Sinorhizobium fredii USDA 257: one gene and its partner. Each later gene encodes a partner of the first gene's protein in a complex. Links are inferred from orthologs where the notes say so. Each region holds a gene or a part of one and is shown on either strand. Other genes may lie near its edges. The genes, in order: USDA257_RS24805 and accD.

Region 1 (7,990 bases):
CGTTGTGAGCGAAGCCGGCATTGAACTTGGTGACGGAGACGACGATCGACGCGAGCGGGTCGACGGTGCGCGAGGCAATCGTCTGCAGCGCGTTGACGACCTGCGCGCCGATGGCGATCGGGTCGATGGTCTTGTGCGGCTGTGCCGCGTGACCGCCGCGGCCTTTAACCGTAATGGTGAACTCGTCGGTGGAGGCCATGATAGGGCCGACGCGGCTGCCGAAATGGCCGACCGGCATGCCGGGCATGTTGTGCATGCCGTAGACCTCCTCGATGGCGAAGCGCTCCATCATGCCGTCCTTGACCATCTCGTTGCCGCCGCCGCCGCCTTCCTCGGCCGGCTGGAAGATGACGGCGACGCTGCCGGCGAAATTGCGCGTCTCGGCGAGATATTTCGCGGCACCGAGCAGCATGGCCGTGTGACCGTCGTGGCCGCAGGCGTGCATCTTGCCGGGCGTGGTCGAGGACCAGGCCTTGCCGCCCGTCTCGGTGATCGGCAGGGCGTCCATGTCGGCCCGGAGGCCGATGGTGCGGCCCGAGCCGAAATTGCCGCGGATGAGGCCGACGACGCCGGTCCGGCCGAGGCCGGTCACGATCTCGTCAACGCCGAATTCCTTCAGTTTCTTTTCGACGAAGGCTGCCGTATTTTCCACCGCGAAAAGGAGCTCCGGGTTCATGTGCAGATGGCGCCGCCACTCGGTCACTTCGTTCTGGAGTTCGGCGGCACGGTTCAATATCGGCATGATGATTCCCTGTGGGTCTGTTCGGTGGATGGCCCCGAGGCCAGGTGAATGGCTTTGCCATCTCCTTGCCATATAGGCTAAATAGCCGGACGATACGAGGCAACTGCGGAAATTCGAGGTTAAGGATAGTGGTGACAGTTCGACTTAGGATGCGCAACAGGGTAGGAGCGATGGGCGTCCTTGCCGGTGTTTGTGCGGCATTGGCGGCGGCGCTTCCGGCGTCGGCCAATCCGCGGCTCGTCGTCGATGTCGCAACTCTCAAAGTCTACGAGCATCAGGACATCTTCCAGAAATGGTATCCGGCGTCGCTGACGAAGTTGATGACGGCCTATACGACATTTCAGGCGATCAAGGCCGGACAGCTGACGCTGGAAAGCCCGGTCGTGATGACGAAGAACGCTGCGTCCGAGCCGCCGAGCAAGATGTTCTACAAGCCCGGCCAGGCGATGACGCTCGACAGCGCGTTGAAGATGATGCTCGTCAAGTCGGCCAACGACGTGGCCGTGGCGATTGCCGAAACGGTCGGCGGATCGGAACAGGCGTTCATCGATCGGATGAATGCGGAAGCGCGGCGGATCGGCATGACCTCGTCGCATTTCATCAACGCCAACGGGTTGCCAGGCCCGGGCCAGTACACGACCGCGCGCGACCTCGCCGTTCTGGCGATCACGCTGAAGCGCGAATTTCCGCAATACGCGTCCTATTTTTCGCTGGAAGGCTTCACCACCGGCAAGAAGGACTATGCCAATTACAACATGCTGATCGGCCGCTTCGAAGGTGCCGACGGCATGAAGACCGGATTCATTTGCGCGTCGGGCTTCAACCAGGTGTCGTCGGCGACCCGGGATGGCCGCAGCGTCGTATCCGTGGTGCTCGGCGAGGACAGCCTCGGCGCCCGCGCCGACGAGTCGGCCCGGCTTCTGCAGATCGCACTGACGACCAGTGCCGCTGAAAAGCCGTCGCTGACCGCGATCGCGCCTTATGGTGAAAGCCGCGAAATGGTTGCCGACGTCAGCAAGGAGATCTGCTCCAAGCAGGCGGCGAAGGTTCGCAGCGAAGGCCGCGACGAGGCCGGCCGGCAGAAGCTGCTTTCGCCCTATATCCACGAAATCGACCGACCGCTGAAGCTTGCCTTCGCCGGACTTATTCCGGGTAGCGGGGATAAGACCGCCAAGGCGGGCAGCGACGTCGCCGGCCAGGGCGATGTCGCCAATATCCCGGTCCCGGTGCCGCGCCCGAGCTTCTAGAGAGGACAAGGACGTAAGGTCCGCCCGCATCCCGCTCAATTCAAAAACGGAGTCTTTCCATGAACGGTCCATTGCCGGTCGTGCCGGTATCGATCCTGACCGGCTTTCTGGGTGCCGGCAAGACGACCCTTCTGAACCGCTTGCTGAAGGACCCGCAGCTGGCCGACACGGCCGTCATCATCAACGAATTCGGCGATGTGTCGATCGACCATCTGCTTGTCGAGGCGTCGAGCGACGGGGTGATCGAACTTTCCGACGGCTGCCTGTGCTGCACCGTGCGCGGCGAACTCGTCGACACGCTGGCCGATCTGATGGACCGAATGCAGACCGGGCGAATCAAGCCGCTGAAGCGGGTCGTCATCGAAACGACCGGCCTTGCCGATCCGGCGCCGGTGCTGCAATCGGTCCTCGGCAATCCGGTGATCGCCCAGAATTTTCGCCTGGACGGCGTGGTCGGCGTCGTCGACGCCGTCAATGGTGAGCAGACGATCGCAAATCACGTCGAGGCCCGGAAGCAGGTTGCCGTCGCCGATCGGCTGGTGATCAGCAAGACCGGCCTCGCAAGCAAGCAACAGCGCGACGCATTGTTAGATGTTCTGAAGGACCTCAACCCGCGCGCGCCGATCATCGACGCCGACAGGGAAGAGGCCGGGCGCGCCGAACTGTTCGACTGCGGCCTCTACGACCCGTCGACCAAGGTCGCCGATGTCGGCCGCTGGCTGCAGGACGAGTCCGGCGGGGATCATGATCACGACCATGATCATGATCATGATCATGGGCATCATCACCACCATCACGACGTCAATCGCCACGGCTCCGACATCCGCTCGTTCAGCATCGTTCACGACCGACCGATCGAGCCGATGGCGCTGGAGATGTTCATCGACCTCCTGCGCTCGGCGCATGGCGAGAAGCTGTTGCGTATGAAAGCGATCGTTTGCGTCGCGGACAAGCCGGAGCGGCCGGTGGTGCTGCATGGCGTACAGACCGTCTTTCACGCGCCCGAACGGCTTGCCGCCTGGCCCGACCCGGCCGACCGCCGGACGCGGATGGTGCTGATCACCAAGGGCTTGGAAGAGGCTTTCGTGCGGGATCTATTCGATGCTTTCACTGGCAAGCCGCGCGTCGATCGCCCCGATGCGCAGGCGCTTACCGACAATCCGCTCGCCGTACCCGGCCTGAAATTTTGACGCGCGCCCGCTCGAACGCGGCGGGTGGCCTCACACGACAAAGAAGTCGGCAGACGTAATCGCCGCCTTGTTGTCGAGATGGGCGAATTGCACCGCCTTGTCGGCGCCAGAACCATCGGCATCATAAAAGAGAGCGCCGGTATCGCCGTTATAGAGAAGCCGATCGCTTGCATCGATCTTGGCCGCTGCGATGTCCTTGAAAAGACCCGTCGACAGAGAGCCGGGCGTCAATGTCGTGAAGATCTTGCTTGACAGCACGATCATATCGTCGACCGCCGAGAAGTCTCGGATATGATCGACATTGCTCGCGCCGAGCGCCGTGCTGAAGACGAATTGGTCCTTGCCTGCGCCCCCGGACAGTATGTCGCTGCCGGCTGCGCCATCCAGCCTGTTGGCAGCGGCATTGCCGGTGATCGTGTTCGAGAGTGCGTTGCCTTTTCAACTGATGCTTGCCCGCGTGGCTATGTCTTCTTGCGAATGAGAAAACGGTGGCCGCCCGCGGTGGACGCAGCCTGCTCCAGCCGGTGTCCGTCCTCGCTGCAGAAGTGCGGAATGTCGATCACTGCCAGGGGATCGGTCGTTTCGATTTCGATGAGCGCGCCGGGCGCCAGGCTCTCCATGCGTTTGCGCGTCTTCAAAACGGGAAGGGGGCATTTCAGCCCCCTCAAGTCGTAGACGACCCTCGCCTCGTCAGGCATCAATTGCCCCAGATCTTCCAGAACGGGCGCTTCCTCGGCGGCTGCTCCGCCGGTGCCGCATCTCCGCCGGCCACAGGGGCGGTGGCCACCTGCGGATTGGGCGCGGCCGCCGGCGTGGCTGCCCGCTGCTGACCAGCGGCAGGTCGCTGCTCGGCGGGCGGCTGAGCCGACGGTTGGGCCGCACTCTGCTCGGCAGGTGCCGCGTTGACGGGTGCCGTCGCCTGCGCCTCGGGTTCGCTCTTCGAGAACAGCTTCCAGAAGGACTTCTGGACAGGCGCCGTCTGCAGCGCCGCCTGTTGAACGGGTCGTTCGATCGGGCTCTGCTGCGGGACGGGCACGGCCTTGCCTTCGCGGGTCGCCTTCTCCAGCGCCTCCTTCTGGATCAGCGCCGCCTGCTTGGCCTCTTGGGCCTCCTTCTGCTCGGCAAGCCGCTTTTCGAGATCGCTCACCTTCATCAGCTTGCCGGCGTCGAGCGACGTGCCGGTCGGCGCATAGGCAAGCTCGCGGCCCTTGCGTTGCTCGGCAACGATCGCCTTGCGCTCCGCTTCGCTCGGTTCATACCAGACCATGCCGTCGTATTTCTTCAGCGCCTTTTGATAGTCGCGCTGATAATCCTTGTCGAAATTGGCCATGGCTACTTGCAAGGCTGGCGGCGTCGACATGGCGGGGCACTGGCCGGCCGGATTGAAGCTGCCGTCGCTCTGCTGGTTGAAGACGTATTTCCTCTCGCAGACATTGACCTGCGGCGGACGCTTGGTCACTTCGAACTGGTCGTAGCCGGCCTTCAGCATCTTCCAGAATTCGATGTTCGAATTGTCGCGGTGGCGGGCCATGTTCTCCGCTGTCATCCGGAAGGGGAAGGCCTGCAGCTGGACGTTTTCCTGGCCGCCCTTGAACGCATCGCGGGCGAGCGCGAAGATCTCGATGATCTGCTCGTCGGTCATCGAATAGCAGCCCGAAGACGAGCAGGCGCCGTGGATCATCAGGTGCGTGCCGCTGCGGCCGTTCGCCTTGTCATAAGTGTTGGGAAAACCGGTATTGATCGCCAGATAGTAGTTCGAGTTGGGATTCATCTGGTGCGGATAGAGCGGGTAGAATCCCTCCGGCGCCTGACGATCGCCCTCCTTCACCTTGGGGCCGAGCTTGCCGGACCAGGCGCAGATCTTATAGCTCTTCAGAAGCTGGAAGCGGCTCGACGCATTCGCCTTCCATACCTCGAGCGTTCCCTCCTCCTTGAAGATGCGCAACAGGATCGGGGATGTCTTCTGCATCCCCAACTCTCTCATCTTGCTGACCATCTTGCTGGAAAGCTGGTATTCCGTCTTGTTCTTGACGGAGGAGAGGTTGACCGAATCGAGCGTTTCGTTGGTGCACCCGGCAAGCGCGGCTGCGACGGCGGTGATGATTGCAAGATTCCTGAAACGCATCGGCAAAAGCCCGTTTTAGCCAGATTCATCCGTATATGCCTCATCCGCGAAGGAGAGGTATCAACGAATCAGTAAGTCATTATTCTTCACGAAATCTTAACCGTGCAGGCGCCCCCTGCGAAACGGCAGTTTCTCATGACCTCACGAATATGGCCAAGATTTGGCCACAGTCCCGATTTCCGGTTGCCGAGCGGGTCAATCTAATCGCAATGGTTAATCCTGGGTTCTGATCAAGGTTGAGGCGAATGGCGGTCGCCACTCGCGCTTTTCTTCATCCGCTCCTAGAGATTGCGGCCGATATTCAGGTACTTCTGCCGGCGGTCGGTCCGCAATTCGTCGCCATTGCGCCCGGAAAGCTCTTTCAGCGCGTCGGCAATGACGGTGCCGGTGCGGCCGATCACGGCCTGCGGATCGCGGTGGGCGCCGCCGACCGGTTCGGGAATGATGCCGTCGATTACGCCGAGCGATTTCAGGTCTTCGGCAGTGATCTTCATGTTGCTGGCCGCTTCCTTGGCGCGCGTCGAATCGCGCCATAGGATCGAGGCCGCGCCTTCCGGCGAGATGACGCTATAGATCGCATGCTCGAGCATGAAGACGCGGTTGCCGGTTGCAATCGCGATCGCGCCGCCGGAGCCGCCTTCGCCGATCACGACGGTGACGATCGGCACCTTGATGTTGAGGCACATTTCGGTCGAGCGGGCGATCGCCTCGGCTTGGCCGCGCTCCTCGGCGTTAACGCCGGGATAGGCGCCTGCCGTATCGACCAGCGTGATCAGCGGCAGGCCGAACCGGTCGGCCATCTCCATCACGCGGACCGCCTTGCGGTAGCCCTCGGGGCGCGGGCTGCCGAAATTGTGCTTGATGCGCGATTTGGTGTCGTTGCCCTTCTCCTGACCGATCACCGCAACCGGCGAGCCGCGGAACCGCGCCAGACCCGCCTGGATGGCATCGTCATTGGCGAAGTTGCGGTCGCCCGCAAGCGGCGTGAACTCGGTGAAGAGCTCCGCGGCATAGTCGAGGAAATGCGGGCGGGACGGGTGGCGCGCGACCTGCGTCTTCTGCCAGGGCGACAGCTTGGAATAGATCTCCGCCATCGCGTCGCGCACGCGCCCTTCGAGCCGCGAGATCTCGTCGGACGTGTTCACGCTCTCGTCTTCGCCGGCAAGCTTCTTCAATTCGAGGATCTTGCCCTCGAGATCAGAGATGGGTTTTTCGAAGTCGAGATAGTTGTGCATGAGATGCGTTTCCGATCATTTTGCGACAAGGACCGCCCGGCAAAGCCAACCTGCCCCGCCGGTCCTAATCCTGTTTTTTCGCCTGTTTGGCAAGAGGGTGGTGGTTTTGCACCAGCTCGTGCAGCCGTTCTTCCAGCACATGCGTATAGATTTGTGTCGTCGAAATGTCCGAATGACCGAGCAGTTCCTGGACGGCGCGAAGGTCTGCGCCATTGGCGAGAAGGTGGCTGGCGAAGGCATGGCGCAGCACGTGCGGCGAGATCGCCGCGACCCTGATACCGGCGCGCGCCGCGAGACTCTTGAGGTCGCGGGCAAAGACCTGGCGCGGCAGGTGGCCGGATTTTCCGGAGGAAGGGAACAGCCAGGGGCTCTCCACTTCGACCGCTCTCTTGCGCAGCGCATCGCCGTAGGTCCGCATGGCGCGGATCGCCGCCTGCGACAGCGGTACAAGCCTTTCCTTGTTGCCCTTGCCGCGGATGACAAGGAAGCGGCCGTTCTGCGCAAGCACGCTTGCGGGCAGCGACACGAGCTCGCTGACGCGCATGCCGGTCGCATAGAGAAGCTCGATCAGCGCGTGCATGCGAAGCTTCGCGAAGGCGTCCTCGCCGTCGGCGGCGGCCTGGGCCTCGGCCTCGCCGATCAGCCGGGTGACGTCGTCTATGCTGAGCGTCTTGGGCAAGGTGCGCGCTTTCTTCGGCGCGTCGAGGATGCCGGTCGGGTCATCGCCACGCAGGCCCTCGGCATAGAGGAACTTGTAGAATTGCCTGAGCGCCGACAGCCGGCGCGCCTGGGAGGAGGCCTTGAAACCTTCGCCGGCCAGATGCGAGAGATAACGTCTCAGATCGTCCGCCGTGGCGGCATTGAGCCGCGTTCCTGAAGAGCGCAGGAAGGAGCGTGCGTCCCTGAGATCGCGTTCGTAGGATTGGAGTGTGTTGACCGCCGCGCCCCGCTCGGCGCTCATCATTTCCAGGAACGCTTCGAGGTGGGCCTCCGAAAGATCCGTCATTGCGGCTTATTGATCCGTTCGGACGGAATGCGCACCGTCACGTCCCGCTCCACCGGCTCGACGAAGGTGACGAGCGCCACCATGGTTCCATAGATCATCCCGGCCGCGACGGCGCAGAAGAACAGGAACCGGAACAGGGTTGGCATTTCAGTCTCCAGCACGCAGGTGACGCCATAGCGGACCGTGATCTATATGAACGGCTCGCCCGGCAAGTTCAAGAAGCGTGGCGCGGCTCCGCGCGACGACTTGACGCCCCCGGCCGATTTGTCGATACCGAAGGGGAATGGGGACTATGACGCCTAATGAACGACGTGACCGAACCGGTTTTCGCGACGCTCGCCGAACGGGCGAAGCTCGCACTCGGTAAGCGCAACCTGATTTTCATCGGCCTGATGGGAGCGGGAAAATCGGCGATTGGTCGGCTGACCGCCCAGGCGCTCGGCGT
Region 2 (9,308 bases), 860 kb from region 1 along the record:
TGGGCGGTCCGATCGACACGCGCATCAATCCGACCGGTGTCAACCAGCTGGCCGAGCAGCGTCCGGTTGAATGGTTCCGCGACAATGTCATCATGCCGGTGCCGTGGCCGCAGCCGGGCTTCATGCGCATGGTCTATCCGGGCTTCCTGCAGCTCTCGGGCTTCATGTCGATGAATCTCGATCGCCATCTGGTCGCCCATAAGGAGTTCTTCGCCCATCTCGTCAAGAATGACGGCGATGCCGCCGACAAGCACCGCGATTTCTATGACGAATATCTCGCGGTCATGGACCTGACGGCGGAATTCTATCTGCAGACGGTGCAGGTGGTGTTCATGCAGCATGCGCTGCCGAAGGGCGAGATGACGCATCGCGGCAAGCGCGTCGATCCGACGGCGATCCGCAGAACGGCCCTGCTGACCGTCGAGGGCGAGAACGACGACATTTCCGGCGTCGGCCAGACCAAGGCGGCGCAGACGATCTGCACCAACATCCCGGACTACATGCGCCAGCACTACATGCAGCCGGATGTCGGGCACTACGGCGTCTTCAACGGCTCTCGCTTCCGCGGCGAGATCGCGCCCCGCATCGTCGCCTTCCAGCGCCAGCATTCGCGCCACTCGAAACCGGTGAAGCAGATCATCAAGGGCGGCAAGTCGGCCTAAGGGCCGTCGCCGCCGGGCCGATCCGAATATCCCTCGGACCAAACTGCGGCAGCGATTTGCTACCGCAGAGTCAAGGGCTTGTCCGATTCGCATCCGGTGCATCTTGCAGACATCTTCGGTCTTTCCCACATCGTCTTCATCGGGCCGCAACGGGCGGCCCGCTGACTGCGAGGAATACTGAAGATGAACCAATCTGCATTGATCCGTCCGGACTGGACGCCTGCGACCATTGCATTGATGGTGCTTGGTTTCATTGTGTTCTGGCCGCTCGGTCTGGCGATGCTCGCTTACATCCTCTTCGGCGACAAGCTGAGGACCTTCAAGAAGGACGCCAACGACAGCGTGGACCGCATGTGCGCCGGCTTCCGCCGGAACCACAAGGCCCAGTGGGCCCACCATCGGACCGGCAATGTCGCCTTCGACGACTGGCGCGAAGCGGAACTTACCCGCCTCGACGAAGAGCGCCGCAAGCTCGACGAGATGCGCGAGGAGTTCGACGCCTATGTCCGCGAGCTCCGGCGCGCCAAGGACCAGGAGGAATTCGACCGCTTCATGCGCGAGCGCAAGAACGGCCGCCCGGGTCCGGCACCCGGCTCCGAAACGAACTGACCTGACGGAATCGATGTCCGGCGTTTCACATGAAACGCCGGACGTCTCGTAGAGGCAGCTGCCAGCGGTCGGCGAATCGGCTAGAAAGGCCTCATGTTTCCTTCTTTCAAGCGGCGCCGCGGCACTGAAACGCGCCTCGATGTTACGCGTGACATCGAGGTGGCCGGCAAGCTTCTTCCCTTGACCATCCGGCAGAACGCCCGGGCGACGCGGATGACGTTGCGTATAGAGCCCGGCGGGCGCGCCTTGAAACTGACCGTTCCCGAGGGCCTGCCGGAGCGCGAGGTCAGCGCGTTCCTCACCCGTCACCAGGGCTGGCTGATGACCAGGCTCGCGCGCTTCTCCGGCGAGAGCGAAATCGAGCATGGCGGAACGATCTTCATCCGCGGCGTCGCCCATCGCATCGAAAGAACCGGCCGCATCCGTGGCCTCACCGAGGCCGTGGTCGCTGACGACGAGGCGGTGTTGCGGGTCGGCGGCGCGGAGGAGCACCTGCGTCGGCGGATTGCCGACTTCCTGAAGAAGGAGGCGCGCTTCGAACTGGAGCGTCTCGTCGCCGTCTATGCCGGCAGGATCGATCGCCGGGTGCGCTCGCTCAGCTTCAAGGATACCCGCAGCCGCTGGGGTTCCTGCTCCGCCGAAGGCGACTTGAGCTTTTCCTGGCGCATTGCAATGGCGCCCCCGAAAGTCATCGCCTATCTCGCCGCCCACGAGGTGGCCCATCTCCAGGAGATGAACCACGGCCCCGACTTCTGGGCACTGTGCGAAAAGCTCTGTCCGGACACAAACGACGCCAGGCGCTGGCTGAAGCGCAACGGCACCATGCTGCACGCGATCGATTTCGGTTAGATCTGGATTGGGGAAAAGCGCGCGGTTTCCGCCGCAAGGACGTGCCGGCCTGATTCTTCGCCGGCCAAGAATGTCACATGAGCGTCATTTGATGTTGCTACTGCAACGCGCAGAACGACAATGTGACGGTAAACTCATGCCATCCAGCCTTCCTTCCAAAGCCGTTCGCTTTGGAAAGCGCGCTTCCAAAAAGGCGCCAGCATCGGCAGCGCCGATCGCGGTGCGCTTCCTGCATCGGGCTGACGTCGATGCGCTCCTCGTTCTCGAACGGGCCAAATGGACCGGCGCGCAGGCTGCGAGCCGGGCCGATCTCGAGCGGCGCATAGCGGCTTTTCCCGGCCTGAGCATCGGGGCCTTTTCCACGGAGACCGGCGCGGCGCTTGCGTCGCTCTTCCTGAAACCGGTGACGCCGGAGCAGATCAGAGCCGCACGCACTTGGTCGGAATGCGCGGCAATTTCCAGTCCCCCGCCCGCAAACGCGCGAGCGCTCTTCGGAATCAGCCTGAGCAGCACGGATGCTCTCGCCGTGCGCCTCATCTTCGAGTTCTTTTGGCCCTACGCGTTGAAACAGGGATGGCGGCGGATCTATCTCGGCTCGCCCATGCCGGGACTGGCAGCCTGGAGGCGCGCCAATCCGGAGGCGCCGATCGACGAGTACGTCTGGGAAACGCACAACAAGCTGCCGCGCGATCCACAGTTGCGCTACTATTATAAGAAAGGCTTCCGCCGGATCGAGGGCTGGAAAGCCGATTATTTTCCCCACGAACCGTCCCTCGACCACGCCGCCCTGTTGCGCGCCGACATTCCGCTGTCGTCGGTCTCTCCCTTGTGGACGCTGATGCCGCTGTCGTGGCTTGAGCGGATGCGCAGTCTCTTGTTCCTGGTTGCTTGAGACTTCCATTCGCCGTTGATTGCAGATCGGGATAGCCTCATGATTTCGAATGACTCCGTGGCGAACCGCTACGACGCCGACGTCCTCGTGATCGGCGCAAGCATGGCAGGGCTGCTGGCTGCAGCGGCGGCGAGCCAGGCCGGCAAGACCGTGCGCATCATCGAGCGCGATGTGCTCGACGGTTCGCCCCTGCCGCGCAAGGGTGTGTCGCAAGGCCATCAGCCGCATGTTCTTCTCTATCGTGGTCTGTGCGCCATCGAGGAACTGCTGCCGGGGTTCCGGAGCGAGCTTGTCCAGGCTGGTGGCGTGCCGCTCGACACCGGCAATCTCGCCTGGCTCGGCGAACAGGGATGGGCACCGATCGGCAACCCGGCCTTCGAACTGGTCTCCGCGACGCGCCCCGTGGTGGAAGAGCTCGTGCGCCTGAGGGTGGCTGCCTTGGCTGGCGTAGCCTTGACCGACGGCGTGCGCATCGCGGCTCTCGAGCGCGACAGCGAAAGACACGGCTGGATCGCCCGAAAGGCGGACGGAAGCGTGCTGTCGGCGCCGCTTGTCATCGACGCGTCCGGGCGCGCGTCCCGCCTGCCGTTCTGGCTCGTGGAGTCGGGGTTCGGCGGGGTCGAGGTCACGACCGTCGATGTCGGCTTCGGCTATGCGAGCCGCATGTACAGAGCTCCGGCGGATCATCTGGCGCCGGCCGCCGGCATTCTCGTTCTTCCAACCCCTTCGAGCCCCATGGGAGGGGTTGCCCTTCCCGTAGAAGGCGGACGCTGGATGATCGGCGCGGTGGGTGCGGGAGAATGCTGCCCGCCGCGCGAAACCGAGGGCTTCCTGCCTTTCCTCGAACGGCTGCGCGATCCTGCGCTCGCGGATTTCGCCCGGTCGGCGACCGCTGTCAGCGATGTCGTCATCCATCGCCGGACGGATAATGTGCGCCGCCAGTACGACCGGATGTCGGCTTGGCCCGCCGGATTGCTGGCGATCGGCGACAGCTTTTGCGCCTTCAATCCGGTTTACGGACAGGGCATCACCGTATCGGCCTGCCAGGCGCTCATGTTGCGGGACAGTTTCAGGGCCGGTGAGGTCATCGGCGCGGAACACCGCCTGATGCGGAGGCTCGGTCAACTTGCGCAACTGCCCTGGGAGATCGCGACGGGCGAAGATCTGCGCTATTCCTCGAGCCGGGGAGAATCGACCCCGCTCCAGGCGCTGTTTGGGAAATGGTCCCGGCAGCTCGACCTGCTCGCCGCCCATGGAGACCTGCAGGCCCAGCGCGCCTTGGACCGGGTATATCATCTCGTCGGTTCGCCGGTGGGATTGCTTCATCCGCGTCTCTTCTGGTCCGCGTTGAAGGCGTGGGCGTTCGGCCTACCGCCCCGGCTTCCCCGACCGCTTGAGCGCCCGAGGTGAGGGCGGCAAAAAGCACCGCTTCGTCGAATGTGGTAAGCTTGTGACCTGAGCCGCAACACCTGGCGGCAACCCTCCTCTTGATTGCCGAGGAAGGCCATGGTTTTGCTCGACTCGCGCGGCATTTCGTGCAAGGTCGCTTCCCATGAAAATGGACGTGAAGATTTGTGGATTGAAGACCGCGGAGGCCTTGGAGCACGCCGTGTCCCTCGGCGCTTCGCACACGGGTTTCATTTTCTTCCCGAAGAGCCCGCGCAACATCGAGCCGGACGATGCCGGTCGCCTTGCCGAGCGCATTCGCGGCCGGGCGACGATCGTCGCCGTCACGGTCGACGCGGACAATGACGATCTCGACGAGATCGTTTCCGCTCTCAGGCCGGATATGCTGCAGCTGCATGGCGGCGAGGATCCGGAGAGGGTGCTGACCGTCAAGGCGATCTACGGCCTTCCGGTGATGAAAGCGCTGTCGATCCGCGAGGCTTCCGATCTCGACCGGATCGATCCCTATCTCGGCATCGTCGATCGTTTCCTTTTTGATGCGAAGCCGCCGGCCGGGTCGGAACTACCGGGCGGCAACGGCGTCTCTTTCGACTGGAGACTGCTCGACGCGCTTGACGGAAGCGTCGATTACATGCTTTCCGGTGGACTGAATGCTGAAAATATCGGCGAGGCTGTTGCGCTCACCGGCGCGCGCGCCGTCGATACATCCTCCGGGGTCGAGAGCGCACCGGGTGTCAAGGATTTGAAGCTCATGGATGCGTTTTTCGATGCGGTCCGCCGCGCCGAAACCGAACGGCGACGATCAGGGAGCAAGACGTGAATCAGCCGCTAAAACCGAACTCCTTCAGGGCCGGACCGGACGAGGACGGCCGTTTCGGTATTTTCGGCGGCCGTTTCGTCGCCGAGACTCTGATGCCGCTGATCATCGATCTTCAGGACGAATGGAGCAAGGCCAAGAACGACCCGGCCTTCAAGGCGGAGCTCGAAAACCTCGGCACCCACTATATCGGCCGGCCGAGCCCGCTATACTTCGCCGAACGCCTGACCGCCGAGCTCGGCGGCGCGAAGATCTATTTCAAGCGTGAGGAGCTGAACCACACCGGCTCGCACAAGATCAACAATTGCATCGGTCAGATCCTGCTGGCCAGGCGCATGGGCAAGACCCGCATCATCGCCGAGACCGGCGCCGGCCAGCACGGCGTCGCCTCTGCGACCGTTGCCGCGCGCTTCGGGCTTCCCTGCGTGGTCTATATGGGCGCCACCGACGTCGAGCGCCAGGCGCCGAACGTCTTCCGCATGAAGCTGCTCGGCGCCGAGGTGAAGCCTGTGACCGCCGGTCACGGCACGCTGAAGGACGCCATGAACGAGGCGCTGCGCGACTGGGTCACGAACGTCGACAGCACCTATTACCTGATCGGCACGGCCGCCGGCCCGCATCCCTATCCGGAGATGGTGCGCGACTTCCAGGCGGTCATCGGCCAGGAGGCCAAGGAACAGATTCTCGCGGCCGAGGGCCGCCTGCCCGACCTTGTCATCGCGGCGGTCGGCGGCGGCTCGAACGCCATCGGCATCTTCCACCCGTTCCTCGATGACGAGGGGGTGAGGATCGTCGGCGTCGAAGCGGGCGGAAAGGGACTTGAGGGCGACGAGCACTGTGCCTCGATCACTGCCGGCTCGCCGGGCGTCCTGCATGGCAACCGTACTTACCTGCTTCAGGACGGCGACGGCCAGATCAAGGAAGGCCACTCCATCTCGGCCGGCCTCGATTATCCGGGTATCGGTCCGGAACATGCCTGGCTCAACGATATCGGCCGGGTCGAATATGTGCCGATCATGGACCATGAGGCGCTCGAAGCTTTCCAGACGCTGACGCGGCTCGAAGGCATCATCCCGGCGCTCGAACCGTCGCATGCGCTGGCCGAGGTTATCAAGCGGGCGCCGACAATGGGCAAGGACGAGATCATCCTGATGAATCTCTCCGGTCGCGGCGACAAGGACATCTTCACCGTCGGCAAAATTCTGGGAATGGGGCAGTAACGAGTATGACCGCACGCATCGAGCAGAGGTTCGCCGACGTCGCGGCGGAAGGCCGCCCGGTCCTCGTCACCTATTTCATGGGCGGCGATCCCGACTTCGCAACGTCCCTGGCGATCATGCAGGCACTGCCGAAGGCGGGCGCCGACGTGATCGAACTGGGCGTGCCGTTTTCCGATCCGATGGCCGACGGTCCGGCGATCCAGCTTGCCGGCCAGCGCGCCCTGAAAGCCGGGCAGACGCTCGCCAGGACGCTCGAACTCGCCCGCCGCTTCCGGGCCGAAGATCAGCGCACCCCGGTCGTGCTGATGGGCTATTACAATCCGATCTATATCTACGGCGTCGAACGGTTCTTGAACGATGCGGTCGAGGCGGGTGTCGACGGACTGATCGTCGTCGATCTGCCTCCGGAAATGGACGACGAACTGTGCATCCCGGCCCTGAAGAAGGGCATCAGCTTCATCCGTCTGGCGACGCCGACGACGGATGACCGCCGTCTGCCCAAGGTTCTCGAAAACACCTCCGGTTTCGTCTATTACGTCTCGATGACCGGCATCACCGGTTCCGCCTTGCCCGATCCGTCGCTGATTGCCGGTGCGGTGGCACGGATCAAGTCACACACGAAGCTGCCCGTCTGTGTCGGCTTCGGCGTCAAGACCGCCGACCATGCGCGGGTGATCGGCGCCTCGGCCGATGGTGTCGTGGTTGGCACGGCGATCGTCAACCAGATCGCCTCGAGCCTGACCGAAGAAGGTCACGTCACCGAGGCGACGGTGCCCGGCGTCGAGGCGCTTGTGCGGGGGCTTTCGGCCGGGGTGCGGGCCGCACGCCTTGCGGCAGCCGAATAATCGCCCATATTGGCGCGCAGAAGCCGAAGGACAGCTTCAGGAGTCTATAAGTGAACTGGATCACAAACTACGTTCGGCCGAAGATCAATTCGATGCTCGGCCGCAGGGAAGTTCCGGAGAACCTCTGGATCAAGTGCCCTGAAACCGGCGAGATGGTGTTCCATCGCGATCTCGAAGAGAACAAGTGGGTCATCCCGCAGTCCGGCCATCATATGAAGATGCCGGCAAAGGCCCGCCTGAAGGATCTCTTCGATGGCGGAATCTACGAAACGCTGCCGCAGCCGAAGGTGGCGCAGGATCCGCTGAAGTTCCGCGATTCGAAGAAATATCTCGACCGCCTGCGCGACAGCCGCGCCAAGACCGAGCTCGAGGATACGATCGTCGCGGGCCTTGGCCTCGTTCAGGGCGTCAAGCTGGTCGCCGTCGTGCATGAGTTCAACTTCATCGGCGGCTCGCTCGGCCTGGCGGCCGGCGAAGCAATTATCAAGGCCTTCGAGAGAGCGATTGCCGAGAAGTGCCCGCTGGTGATGTTCCCGGCTTCGGGCGGAGCCCGCATGCAGGAAGGCATCCTTTCGCTGATGCAGCTTCCCCGCACCACCGTCGCGGTGAATTTGCTGAAGGAAGCGGGGCTCCCCTATATCGTCGTGCTGACCAATCCCACTACCGGCGGGGTGACCGCATCCTATGCGATGCTGGGCGACATCCACCTGGCCGAACCCGGTGCGGAGATCGGCTTTGCCGGCAAGCGGGTAATCGAGCAGACCCTGCGCGAAAAGCTCCCCGACGGCTTCCAGACCTCCGAGTACCTCCTGGAGCACGGCATGGTCGACATGGTCGTCAAGCGCCACGACATCCCGGCGACGTTGGCACGCGTACTGAAGATCCTGATGAAGAAGCCGGCGGAGGCCGCAAGGCGGGAGAGCGGCTCCCAGGTTTCGGCCTTGCCGCTCGCAGCCCGGGCGTAGCCGCCGCAACCCAACGAGCCCTGTATTGAACGTTGCGCGTCCCATCCGGACGCGCATACGTCGTTGTAAGTGTCTTGATTTGCTGCAATTCCGTTCTAAGGAATCATCGAGCAGCGGATCATCTTTTGCGAGGCAGGAACATGACGGCGGCACAGGTCAGCGAGGCGGCGCAGGAGATCGACAAGCTTCTTGCCCTGCATCCCAAGGGGTTCGACCTGTCGCTCGACAGGATCACGCGGCTGCTCGCCGCGCTTGGAAACCCGCAGGACCGCCTGCCGCCGATCATCCATGTCGCCGGCACGAACGGAAAAGGCTCCGTCACCGCATTTTCCCGGGCAATCCTGGAGGCGGCGGGTCTCAGCGTTCATGTGCACACATCGCCGCATCTGGTGAACTGGCACGAGCGTTATCGGCTCGGCGTCGCGAGCGGCAAGGGTGCGCTCGTCAGCGATCCGGTTCTCGCCGATGCGGTACGCCGCGTTGCGAAAGCCAATGCCGGCGAGAAGATCACCGTCTTCGAAATCCTGACGGCGGTCACCTTCGTGCTGTTCGCAGAGCACCCGGCCGATGTTGCGATTATCGAGGTCGGTCTCGGCGGCCGCTTCGATGCGACGAATGTTATCGCCCGGCCGGCGGTTTCCGTCATCATGCCGATCTCGCTCGATCACCAGGCCTATCTCGGCGATCGCGTAGAACTGATCGCCGCCGAAAAGGCCGGAATCATGAAGCGCGGCTGCCCGGTGGTGATCGGCCATCAAGAGGAAGATGGTGTGCGCGACGTGCTCGTCGATACGGCCGAGCGGCTCGGCTGCCCGATGTCCGTCTATGGCCAGGATTTCATGGCGCATGAGGAATTCGGCAGGTTGATTTTCCAGGACGAGAACGGCCTTGCGGACCTGCCGCTGCCGCGCCTGCCGGGCCGGCACCAATATGCCAATGCCGCGGCGGCGATCCGCGCCGTCCGGGCGGCCGGGTTCGACGTTCCGGAAGCGGCGATCGAGAAGGGCCTGGCCGGCGTCGAATGGCCGGGGCGCCTGCAGCG

The links.
Region 2: the proteins of USDA257_RS24805 (region 1) and accD are in contact, whole or in part, in a solved structure (PDB 8UXZ), measured with the Escherichia coli proteins. The link is inferred for Sinorhizobium fredii USDA 257 from one-to-one orthologs.

Annotation. Positions count from the first base shown.
Region 1 is NC_018000.1:5,274,511-5,282,500, reverse strand. Bases 4,563-7,492 are described here. They hold USDA257_RS24805 (acetyl-CoA carboxylase carboxyltransferase subunit alpha), read right to left. Parts: upstream 6,540-7,492; coding sequence 5,586-6,539; downstream 4,563-5,585. Other genes in these bases: xerD (site-specific tyrosine recombinase XerD), read right to left, coding at 6,604-7,492; USDA257_RS24810 (L,D-transpeptidase family protein), read right to left, coding at 4,563-5,304. Outside these bases: USDA257_RS24835 (M20 aminoacylase family protein), read right to left, coding at 1-742; USDA257_RS24830 (D-alanyl-D-alanine carboxypeptidase family protein), read left to right, coding at 913-1,989; USDA257_RS24825 (CobW family GTP-binding protein), read left to right, coding at 2,049-3,179; USDA257_RS38080 (hypothetical protein), read right to left, coding at 3,210-3,443; USDA257_RS24815 (sulfurtransferase TusA family protein), read right to left, coding at 3,641-3,877; more of USDA257_RS24810, read right to left, coding at 3,877-4,562; more of xerD, read right to left, coding at 7,493-7,545; USDA257_RS37245 (hypothetical protein), read right to left, coding at 7,542-7,691; USDA257_RS24790 (shikimate kinase), read left to right, coding at 7,848-7,990. UniProt on the Escherichia coli protein: Component of the acetyl coenzyme A carboxylase (ACC) complex. First, biotin carboxylase catalyzes the carboxylation of biotin on its carrier protein (BCCP) and then the CO(2) group is transferred by the carboxyltransferase to acetyl-CoA to form malonyl-CoA.
Region 2 is NC_018000.1:6,129,230-6,138,537, forward strand. What follows is about bases 6,491-9,308. They hold accD (acetyl-CoA carboxylase, carboxyltransferase subunit beta), read left to right. Parts: upstream 6,491-7,351; coding sequence 7,352-8,266; downstream 8,267-9,308. Other genes in these bases: trpA (tryptophan synthase subunit alpha), read left to right, coding at 6,491-7,301; USDA257_RS28750 (bifunctional folylpolyglutamate synthase/dihydrofolate synthase), read left to right, coding at 8,407-9,308. Also shown: phaZ (polyhydroxyalkanoate depolymerase), read left to right, coding at 1-662; USDA257_RS28710 (DUF2852 domain-containing protein), read left to right, coding at 846-1,271; USDA257_RS28715 (M48 family metallopeptidase), read left to right, coding at 1,365-2,120; USDA257_RS28720 (hypothetical protein), read left to right, coding at 2,257-3,012; USDA257_RS28725 (FAD-dependent oxidoreductase), read left to right, coding at 3,052-4,422; USDA257_RS28730 (phosphoribosylanthranilate isomerase), read left to right, coding at 4,565-5,239; trpB (tryptophan synthase subunit beta), read left to right, coding at 5,236-6,456; more of trpA, read left to right, coding at 6,462-6,490.